Regions from separate parts of the Arthrobacter sp. NPDC092385 genome, predicted to be linked through region 1. Evidence: riboswitches for the same ligand, from Rfam matches in the RefSeq annotation. Region 1 holds a riboswitch; each other region holds the start of a gene.

Region 1 (3,201 bases):
TGTACCTCGACGGGACGCACAGCGCCTGGCTCGGTACCGGTGAGATCTCGAGCAGGCTCGTGAAAGCCGGTGTGCAGAAGGCCGACGGCTTCTTCCTGAACGTCTCCAACTACGAACTCACCGAACGCCAGGTGAAGTTCGGCAGCTGGGTGTCCCAGTGCATCTACTACGCCACCGAGATCAACCCGGGGGCCTACGGTTCCTGTGGCAGCCAGTACTATCCGGCGTCGCCCACCGACTTCTCCACCTGGGGACTGACTGACGCCTGGTACGCGAAGAACGTGGCGGGCGCGGCGAACGCGCCGTCGAACGACGAGCTTGCACACTTCGTCATCGATACGAGCCGCAACGGCAAGGGCCCCTGGGTCCCCACGGCCGCCTACCCGGACCCTCAGGTCTGGTGCAACCCGCCGGGCCGCGGACTGGGCCACCTGCCCACGTCCGATACCGGCAACCCGCTGGCCGATGCCTTCCTGTGGATCAAGGTGCCTGGTGAGTCCGACGGCGAATGCAGCCGCGGACTGACGGACAACGGTGGAGTGGATCCCGAGTGGGGCCGGGTAGACCCGGCTGCCGGAGCCTGGTTCCCGGAGCAGGCCATCGACCTGATCAGGAACGCCGGCGCGCCCGTCCGGCCGTAGCAGAGCGGGGTGTGTGCGGTCCGATCGGGCCGTGCACACCCGTCTGCACCTAGGCTGATGGAATGGAAACCTGGAAGTCGGCGCAGCGCGTGCAGGAGCGAAGGCTCTGGCACACGCTTTTCTGCGTCGGCGTCGTCCTGACCGTCACCCTGGCAGCGAGCATCGTCCTGGTCGCCGAAAGCGGGGCGCCTGCCATCCGCGCCTGGTTCTACGTCCAGCAGTCCGTGCTGCTCCTCCTCGGCGCGGGTGGGACAGCCCTCGCCTTCCGCCGCTGGCGCTCCTTCCGCGGGCGCGGGTAGGGTACGCGCCGTTACGCGAATGTGACAAACCGGCGGAGCGCTGGTTATCGTCTTCGAGTGCCTCCGTCCATGTGGGGCGCTCCCGGACGGATTGCCGAGCCCTGCCGCCGATCGGGACACGTTCGCAAACACGAAGGCAGGGACGGGGGAACCACAGTTCCAGTGGACGTGCAGGACCACCTGCCATCGTCCTTGGGGTTAAGCCGCACCGCATCGCCTACCCGCTGATGCTCGCGGCCGGGTGACTCCCATCCGAACCCGACAGCTCACCCCGCAGGCATGGGAGAGGTATAGAACCATGTCACGAAAGATTTCCCCGGCGCGCCACCGCGCCGTCATCGACGGCAACCTCGCGCTGCAGGGACTGTCCCGCGCCGCGAAGACCCACGCCACCACCGTGGGCCGCCCCCTTGCCATCGTCGCCGTCACGTCGGGCCTCGCGCTCAGCGCCGTCGGCACCGCCCACGCCGGCTCGTACACCGAGCAGGGCACGACGGCGGCCCCCGCCCCCGTCGCAGCTCCTGCCGTGGCAGCCGCACCCGCCGCACCGGTTGCGGCTCCCGCAGTCGCGGCTGGGGCAACCCACACCGTCGTCGCGGGTGACACCCTCGGTGGCATCTCCGCTCGCTACGGGGCGGACCTGACCGCCGTCCTGGCAGCGAACGGGCTCTCCCTCGCCTCGATCATCTTCCCGGGCGACAGCATCGCCATCCCCACCGGCGGTGCGGCTCCGGCGCAGGCGGTATCGGTATCGGTGCCCGTGGCTGTCACGCCGGCCGCGCCGGTCCAGCAGGCAGCGGCCGTCGCCCCGGCGCCGGCTGTGTCCGCCGCTCCTGAGTCGGGCGTCTACCTCGCCTCGGCGGCCATCACCCCGGTGGCCTCCTCCAGCGGAGTGGCCGGCACCCTCGTCGCGTCCGCACAGGCCCAGCTCGCAGCCGGATCGATCCAGGACTGCACCGTGCTGGTCGAGAAGGCGCTGCGCGCTGCCGGCATCTCCGTGGGTGACCTCGGTCCGTCGCAGTTCTTCCAGTTCGGCGCCACGGTGGCAACCCCCGCACCGGGCGACCTCGTCATCACCGGTGGCCACGTGGCCATCTACGTCGGCGGCGGCCAGGTCATCAGCAGCGGCATGAACGGGTCGAACCTCACCATGCAGCACCCTCTCTCGGACCTCGCGGGAGCATCCTTCGTTCGGGTGGCAGGCTAGCACCGGAACGGACCACACACGGGAAGCGGCAGGTGCTTGGACGGGGCACCTGCCGCTTCCTTCTCCGTTAACCGGCTTATCAGCCGACCGGTTCCTCACCCGACCGCCTCTTCAGCGCCGTCCGGCCAGGACGTCCTGGATGCCGGGGATGCACCCCTCGTTCTGCAGGGACGTGGTGTCCCCGAGCGCGGAGCCCTCGTAGAGCTGCGTCAGCAGGCGCCGCATGATCTTGCCGGACCGCGTCTTGGGTACATCGGGTACGACGACGACGGCGGAGGGCCGCGCGATCGGCCCGATGGCCTTCGCGACGTGGGCGCGCAGCGTGGCCGGGACGTCCGCCGTCGGATCCGCGCCCGCGGCGAGCACGACGAAGGCAGCGATGGCGTGACCCGTCAGCGGATCGGCGATCGGGCAGGCTCCTGCCTCGGTCACGAGCGGGTGCGCGACGAGCGCCGACTCGATCTCGATGGTGGAGAGGCGGTGGCCGGAGACGTTGATGACGTCGTCGACGCGGCCCAGGATCCAGGTGTCGCCGTCGTCGTCGTAGCGCGCGCCGTCGCCTGCGAGGAACCAGCCCTCGGCGGCGAACTTCCGCCAGTAGGAGTCCAGGTAGCGCTGCGGGTCGCCCCAGACCGTGCGTGCCATGGCCGGTCCGTGGCGGTCCACGACGATCAGCCCCTGCACGCCGGGAGGAACCGGGCGGCCCTCCTCGTCGACGATCCGGGTGCTGACGCCGGGGAGTGGCCGGGCGGCGCACCCCGGTTTGAAGTCGGAGTCGGTGGGGCTGGGGGAGAGGACTGTCGCGCCGGTCTCGGATTGCCACCAGGTGTCGACGACGGGGACCTCGTCGCGGCCGAGGTTCCTCCGGAACCAGCGCCACGCCTCGGGATTGACCGCTTCGCCGACCGTGCCGAGCACGCGGATGCTCGAGAGGTCGTACTCGGACGGGACACCGTCCGGGAACCAGCCCATGAGCGAGCGCACCAGGGTCGGGGCCGTGTAGTAGCTCGTGACGCCGTAACGCTCGATGATCTCGAAGTGGCGGCCCGGGTGC
Region 2 (3,201 bases), on a different contig from region 1:
GAACGCATGCAGAGGCATTTCGGCGAAGATGTCGAGGAACCGGCCGAAGTGGGACTGCTTCACCGGCAGTGGGTCCGTCGAGAGCACGGGGACGGTGAAGAGCACCCCGGAAATCAGGAACAGCAGTTCCAGGGTGATGTGCCCGTACCAGGACGGCAGCATCGCGTCGGCGATACCGCTGAGGTAGACACCATAGAAGCTGACCAGGAACACCGGGATCATGAACGCCGGATGGAGAACAATCCGGGCGGACCTCGAGCGCAGTCCTGCGTGGGCGAGCCGGAGGATCGGGCGCCCGAGTCCACGGTGAGGGGTTGCCCGTAGCAATAGGGTGCCGGGCCTGCCTAGGACCAGAAGCGGGGGAACGGCCATCATGAGAGTCAGCTGCTGGAACATGAACACCGAGAACATGCGCAGCCCATAGCCCTCGACTCCTGCCCCCATCGTGATCATGATGATGATGCAGCCCGCCAGGAAGATTGCTGTCCGCCATACCGGCCAGGACCGCCCCATCGACCACAGACGGATGGCGCCGGCTAGGTACAACAGGCCAAGCACCAAGGCGATGGCAGGGATCAGCGGGATGGGTTGCAGTGTCGGCGCCAGGTAGGTCGCCCATGTCGGTGGGGCTTCGGGTATCCAGACCGGTCCACTAACCCACGGGTCATTCACTGATGTCCAACCATCCCAACGTCACGGTCTCACCTGCGATTTAGCGTATCGAGCCCGGAGCACCACATACGGCACTCAATGCCATCCTGCCCAGAAACGGAAGCAGAAGCATAAGCATAACGAGCGGTACCAGCAGTTCGTGCCGAACCTTCACCCTGACCGTCATCCAAGCAGGTAGCGACGGGAGCGCAATAAAGAGCCGAGCGCGCAATGAAATAGCGGCAAGCACCCCCGTCCAGGGCACTTGCCGCTATCTCAGCTTATGTCGACCACGTCACCGGAAGGTGGGGTTAGCCGCTCACCCGCACGAAAGAGGAACCGGCGAGGTCGGACAGGGGGTGCTCTATGGTGGCGTTGATGCCGTTCATGCCGCTGCTGATGACCTTGCCGCCGCCGACGTAGATGGCGACGTGGCCCGGCCGGATTACGAGGTCACCGGGTGCCGGGGTGGCAACGACAGTTCCGAACTGGAAGAACTGCATCGGGCCGAGGTCTCCGACATTCTTGCCGATCGAGCGCAGAGCCCGCTCGACAAGAACGGTGCAGTCCTGGGTTGAACCGATCTGTGCGTACGCCGAGGCGACCAGGGCGGCACCGACACCACTGGCGGCGACGGTGGGCTGCGCCGGAGCGGGCGTGATCGGGGCGATGGAGGCCGAGGTCAGGGAAAATCCTGCACGCGCCGCCGCGGGAGCAGGCGCTGCGGCAGGTGCACTGTAGAAGACCTGGTTGGCAGGTGCGGCAGCCGGAACCGTGGCGGCACTGACGGCAACACTGGCAGCGGCGCCGCCGGAGAGCTTGATCTGCTGGCCGGGGTAGATGACCGAGGCGTAGGATAGTCCGTTGCTTGCCAGCAGTGCGTCGAGGTTCACGCCGTGCTTGGCGGCGATAGCGCCCATCGTGTCACCGGAGGCAACCGTGTACACGCCGGCAGCAGATGCTGCAGGAACCTGAGCGGGTGCAGGAGCAACGGTGGCTGCGGGAGCCTGTACAGCAACAGCGCTGGAGGTGTCCTGCGTATAGGTTCCGGCCTGAGCAGCGGGGGCTCCAACAGCGAAAACAAGGCCGCCGGTAGCAGCTGCAATGATGGCCGGCTTGCCCAGCGCCACAGCGCCGGTCTTCGCGGAGTACGACAGGCCTTCAAGGGCGATCGAGTGGGTGACGACCGCGCGGTGGCGCGCAGGAATGGATGAACGTGACATGGTGATTGCCTCTCCCATGCCTGCGGGGTGAGCTGTCGGGTTCGGATGGGAGTCACCCGGCCGTCGTTCAAGCCTGCGCATTCCTGCAGTCGCGGACGCTACTTCAGGTCGTGCCTAGGTTGTCGGATCGACTTAACCCCGAGGGTCATCGCACTGACGTGCTATGACCCGGTGGAAACGTGGTTCCCCCGTCCCTGCCAAATGGGTTGTACGAACGGGTCCCGGGAGCAGCGGCAGGGCTCGGCATTCTGCGCGGGAGAGTGATCTCGACGGGTGCCGGGATCACCTGAGGAGAATACCCCAGGGCGGTATCAATAGTCACGTTCAGGTAACGCAACTCGGCGTGTTGCGGCAACACGCCGTTAGAAGGGCCGCGAAAGAGGCCCTGCGGAACTGCCAACCGCGCTGTTCGCCCGCACGCCCTCACCGCTGATTCCGACCTACATGCGAAACCTAACTCGCCCGAGCACCAGCTTGGGTTGAGTATGTCGACTCGACCCGGGACCACCAGAACGGTCTGATTGAGGACCCGACTATCGTTTGCTTTGATGACCACATAGGTGTCGTCCCGGCGGTCTCCGTTGTTCATGAAGCGCTCTGAGTGGCTTCCCGAAGGGTCAATGGTGGCGCGGGACACTGTGAGACTATCTGGAAGTGCATACGAAGCTTTTCCCAGGGCGATTGACCGGAATCGATGCAGCTCGCGGAATTGCTCTTTTTGGCATGATGAGCACCCACATTTTTCCGCTCTACTCATCAAGTACCAGCAATGCAACGTGGATAGCGCTCTTTTTTTCCGGCAGGGCATCAGGTCTTTTCGCCGTTGTTGCGGGAATCGGGCTCGCCTTCCTGACGGGTGGAAGCTCGCCGCACCGAGATGGGGCCCTCGCTGCAGATCGTAGGGGCATCGTCATCCGCGCGCTCATCATCGCTCTGACTGGGTTGGTACTCGGCGGAGTGGAGACGAACATTGCGATCATCTTGTTCCACTACGGCATCCTGTTTCTCGTCGCCCTGCCCTTCACAGGTCTGCCGTTCAAGGCTTTGGCTGCATGGGCTGTTGCTTGGACACTGCTGTCACCGGCTGCCGCGTACCTTCTGCGGCCACTGGTGAGGGAGAATGTAGACCCGTCCTCGTTGGGTGCGAACCCGACCTTTGAACACTTTTTCGAACCCCGGACACTTTTTGCCGACGTCTTCCTCACGGGTTACTACCCCGTCCTGCAATGGCTAAGTTTCGTCCTGATCGGTATGGCTATCGGCCGCCTCAACCTCCGACGCCTCGGCGTCCAGCTAGGACTGCTTGGTGCAGGACTCGCAACGGCCA
Region 3 (3,201 bases), on a different contig from region 1:
TGAGGCGCGGCGACTCGGCGAACTGGTACCAGCTGTGGCTCGGCATGGAGGCGGAGGAGCGCGGCTCCATGCGCACCTACACCGTGCGTGAGTCCCGCTGCGGCGGGCCGCAGCCGGAGATCGACGTCGACTTCGTCATGCACCTCGACGCCGACGGGCGCGGAGGGCCCGCGTCGGAGTGGGCGGCAGCGGCCCGGCCCGGCGACCGTGTCTGCGTGATCGGCCCCAACTCCGCCGCGGCCCAGTGCGCGACGGCGGGTGCCTACGGCGGGATCGAATGGAGCCCGGGACTCGCGCAGCACGTGCTGCTGGCCGGCGACGAGACGGCCGTGCCGGCCATCAGCGCGATCCTCGAGGCCCTGCCCGCGGACATCGGCGGCCATGCCTTCCTCGAGGTGCCGGGCGAGCAGGACATCCAGGACATCCGGACGCGGTCGTCCGTCGCCGTCACCTGGCTGGTGCGCGGGCGGCGGGGCCACGGCGAGCTCCTCGAGTCGGCCGTCCGCGACGCCGTCCGGGTTCCGGGCTGGGTGTCGCTCTCGGGCCCGGAGCCGGTTGCGGGGGGACGCGAGCCCGAGGACGTGGACATCGACGGATCCATCCTCTGGGAGACACCGCAGCGCCTCGAGGCGGCGATCGTGAGATCGACGGTCAATCCCGGGCGCCTCCCGGGCAGCCAGCCCTTCTACGCGTGGATCGCGGGCGAGGCAGCCGTGGTGCGTGGACTGCGTCGCTACCTCGTACGGGACGTCGGGGTGGACAGGAAGCAGGTTGCGTTCATGGGCTATTGGCGCAAGGGGCGCGCAGAGCTCTCCTGAAGCACCGGCGGCGGCCGAAACTCAGGTTTTCCCGCGTCTTTCCGCAGGATTCCGATGCCGGACCGCAGTGTCGCACGAATCATCCACAGGCTGGATAACGGAATTGTAACTACGCGTGTCCTCGCCTACTGTTTGACCAGTCAAAGCTGGTCCATGTGATCCAGGTCCGCACGCCTAACCCTGCCAGCGGACCGCCTGAACAACCTGTGGCAGGGGTGGAGGATCCACATTCCGGCGGCTCGTGCCGCCTCGGGGTGAAGCCCTCAGCACGGCGCGCCTCGGATGCGGTCCTGCCGCCGTCCGAGCCCGCGCCGAGGGGGCCGAGTTCACTCTTGCTCGAATCCGACAGCTGACTTCGTGGGCGTCCTGAGAGAGGTATGCAGTTGACCCAGACGGTCCTGTCCGGGCGCCGTCGCGCGTCCGACGAGCGCGCGCACCACCAGTCGGCCCTCCGCCGCTCCGCCCACGCCCCGCTTCCGAGCCGTCGCTCGCTCCGCGTCCAGTCGCATCCCGCCGACCCGGCGGCTCCGGCCGTTCCTGCGACTGCCGCCACGGCATCCCCGGCCGCTCCCGGTGCACCCGCGGTGCACGGCTCCGCCGTCCGGCTCCCTGCGCCGGTAGCCGCCCTGCCGGTGGCCGTCCTGACGGCGCCCGTCCTGCCCGCCTCGCCCTTCGTGGTTCCTGCTCCCGGCGTGCCTGCTCCTGCAGCACACGGGCTCGACGCCGCGCCGGACCGGACCCGCCGTGAACTTCGCGAGCGGGAGAGGGCCGGGCGCGACGCGGCGGCCACCGCTGCGCTGACGCCCGAGGCCACCGCGCCCACGCCGGCAGCCCCCGTACCCGACCTCCCCACCCGGCGGAGCGCCCGCGCGTCGGACCTGGACACGCGGCCGCAGACCCGGTCCGCACGGCGCGCAGCCCGCCACTCCTCGACGCTCCTCCGCGCAGCCGCAGGGCCGACGCCGCTGGCACGGTTGCGTGACAACGCGGCCACCGCGGGTATCGTGCTCGCCTCGGCGGGCCTCCTCATGGGGGCCGTCGCGCCATCGGCCGCCACCACGCCCGCCGGCGCCGACGGTGTCGCCCTCGCCTCCGGGATCGCGCCGGCCGTCACCGCGCCGGCGGAGGCCACGGTCATCTTCGCCCTCGAGAGCGCAGGTCCGGCCGCCGAGGGGATCGCGCCGAGCATCGCCGACGCGCGGGCGCTCTCGGCCTCGCTGACACCCGCCGCGAAGGAGCGCAAGGCCTTCGGTGCTCCTGTGGACAACCCGGTGGTCGCCTCGACCTTCGGGTACCGCGTGAACCCCCTGGGCGGCTACGGGTCCGAACTCCACACCGGCCAGGACTACGCCAGCGCGTGCGGCACCCCAATCAGGGCGGCCGACGCGGGAACCGTCGTCGACTCCGGCTGGCACGCGTACGGCGGAGGCCAGCGCATCGTGATCGACCACGGTGACGGCTTGAAGACCACCTACAACCACATGAGCGCTCTCGGGGTCGTGGTCGGGGCCACGGTGAACCGTGGCGACGTCATCGGCGCGGTTGGCAGCACGGGCAACTCCACCGGCTGCCACCTGCACTTCGAGGTCCTGGTCGATGACGAGAAGGTGGACCCGCAGCCCTGGCTGTGACTACCCGGCGGTGAGCATGTCCCGGTTCGGGAGGTGCCGCCTCCTTCCGCTACGGCAGGGGCTCGCTGACGACGGCGGGGTCCTTGTAGCCCAGCGGCATCCGGAGCCGGAGCGAGTCGGGCTTCATCTCGAAGGCCATGTGCGTCGCCTTGCCCAGCGGGTCGCCGTCGAGCTGCACCTCGAGCGGCTCGCGCAGGGTGACCTCCGCCGTGCGGCACTGGAAGTACTCGAGGGAGGGGTCCTTGCCCTTGCCCTTGCCGCGTGTGAACAGCTTGCCCGCAACGGCGAGCCAGCCGAGCCTGCCCTTGGGGGCGACGGTCATGAGGTCCATCAGGCCGTCGTCGATCTTCGCGCCGGGAAAGATCTCGAGGCCGCCCATGATCTTCCCGCAGTTCCCGCCCATCACGCTGCGGAGACGGCGCTCGAAGGGCCTGCCGCCGTCCACGGAGATGGTGGTCCGGGCCGGCCTGCCCGGGAGGTTCCTGATCCCGGCGTCGACATAGGCGAGCCAGCCCACCTTGTCCTTCAGCTCGTCACGCGTGTCGGACATGATGGCGGCGTCGTAGCCGATACCGGCCATGACGAGGAAGACGTGGGCGTCCTGCGCCCGGTCCACCGTCACGTGCACGACGTCGATGGTGCGTTCGGTCCCGCGGAAGGCGGCTTCGACGGCGGCGTCCGGGTCGTCGACGGCGATGTCGAGGTTGCGGGCCAGGAGGTTCCCCGTGCCGAGCGGCACGAGCGCCATCATG

What was found. Region 1 has a riboswitch for cyclic di-AMP ahead of ACIQCY_RS12765 (LysM peptidoglycan-binding domain-containing protein). Riboswitches for the same ligand answer to the same signal wherever they lie in the genome.
Region 2: it holds a riboswitch for cyclic di-AMP, as region 1 does, so the genes downstream of both, ACIQCY_RS15670 (LysM peptidoglycan-binding domain-containing protein) here and ACIQCY_RS12765 (LysM peptidoglycan-binding domain-containing protein) in region 1, are expected to answer to the same signal.
Region 3: it holds a riboswitch for cyclic di-AMP, as region 1 does, so the genes downstream of both, ACIQCY_RS01215 (M23 family metallopeptidase) here and ACIQCY_RS12765 (LysM peptidoglycan-binding domain-containing protein) in region 1, are expected to answer to the same signal.

The regions. Positions count from the first base shown of each region.
Region 1 is NZ_JBIVQL010000009.1:78,296-81,496, reverse strand. It holds gene ACIQCY_RS12775 (glycoside hydrolase family 6 protein) at 1-641, shown strand, start outside; gene ACIQCY_RS12770 (hypothetical protein) at 704-940, shown strand; cyclic di-AMP (ydaO/yuaA leader) riboswitch at 1,033-1,235, shown strand; gene ACIQCY_RS12765 (LysM peptidoglycan-binding domain-containing protein) at 1,239-2,147, shown strand; gene acs (acetate--CoA ligase) at 2,259-3,201, opposite strand, start outside.
Region 2 is NZ_JBIVQL010000015.1:23,206-26,406, forward strand. It holds gene ACIQCY_RS15665 (cytochrome c oxidase assembly protein) at 1-672, opposite strand, end outside; gene ACIQCY_RS15670 (LysM peptidoglycan-binding domain-containing protein) at 963-1,874, opposite strand; cyclic di-AMP (ydaO/yuaA leader) riboswitch at 1,877-2,130, opposite strand; gene ACIQCY_RS15675 (heparan-alpha-glucosaminide N-acetyltransferase domain-containing protein) at 2,529-3,201, shown strand, end outside.
Region 3 is NZ_JBIVQL010000001.1:243,498-246,698, forward strand. It holds gene ACIQCY_RS01210 (siderophore-interacting protein) at 1-818, shown strand, start outside; cyclic di-AMP (ydaO/yuaA leader) riboswitch at 980-1,198, shown strand; gene ACIQCY_RS01215 (M23 family metallopeptidase) at 1,202-2,449, shown strand; gene ACIQCY_RS01220 (diacylglycerol/lipid kinase family protein) at 2,499-3,201, opposite strand, start outside.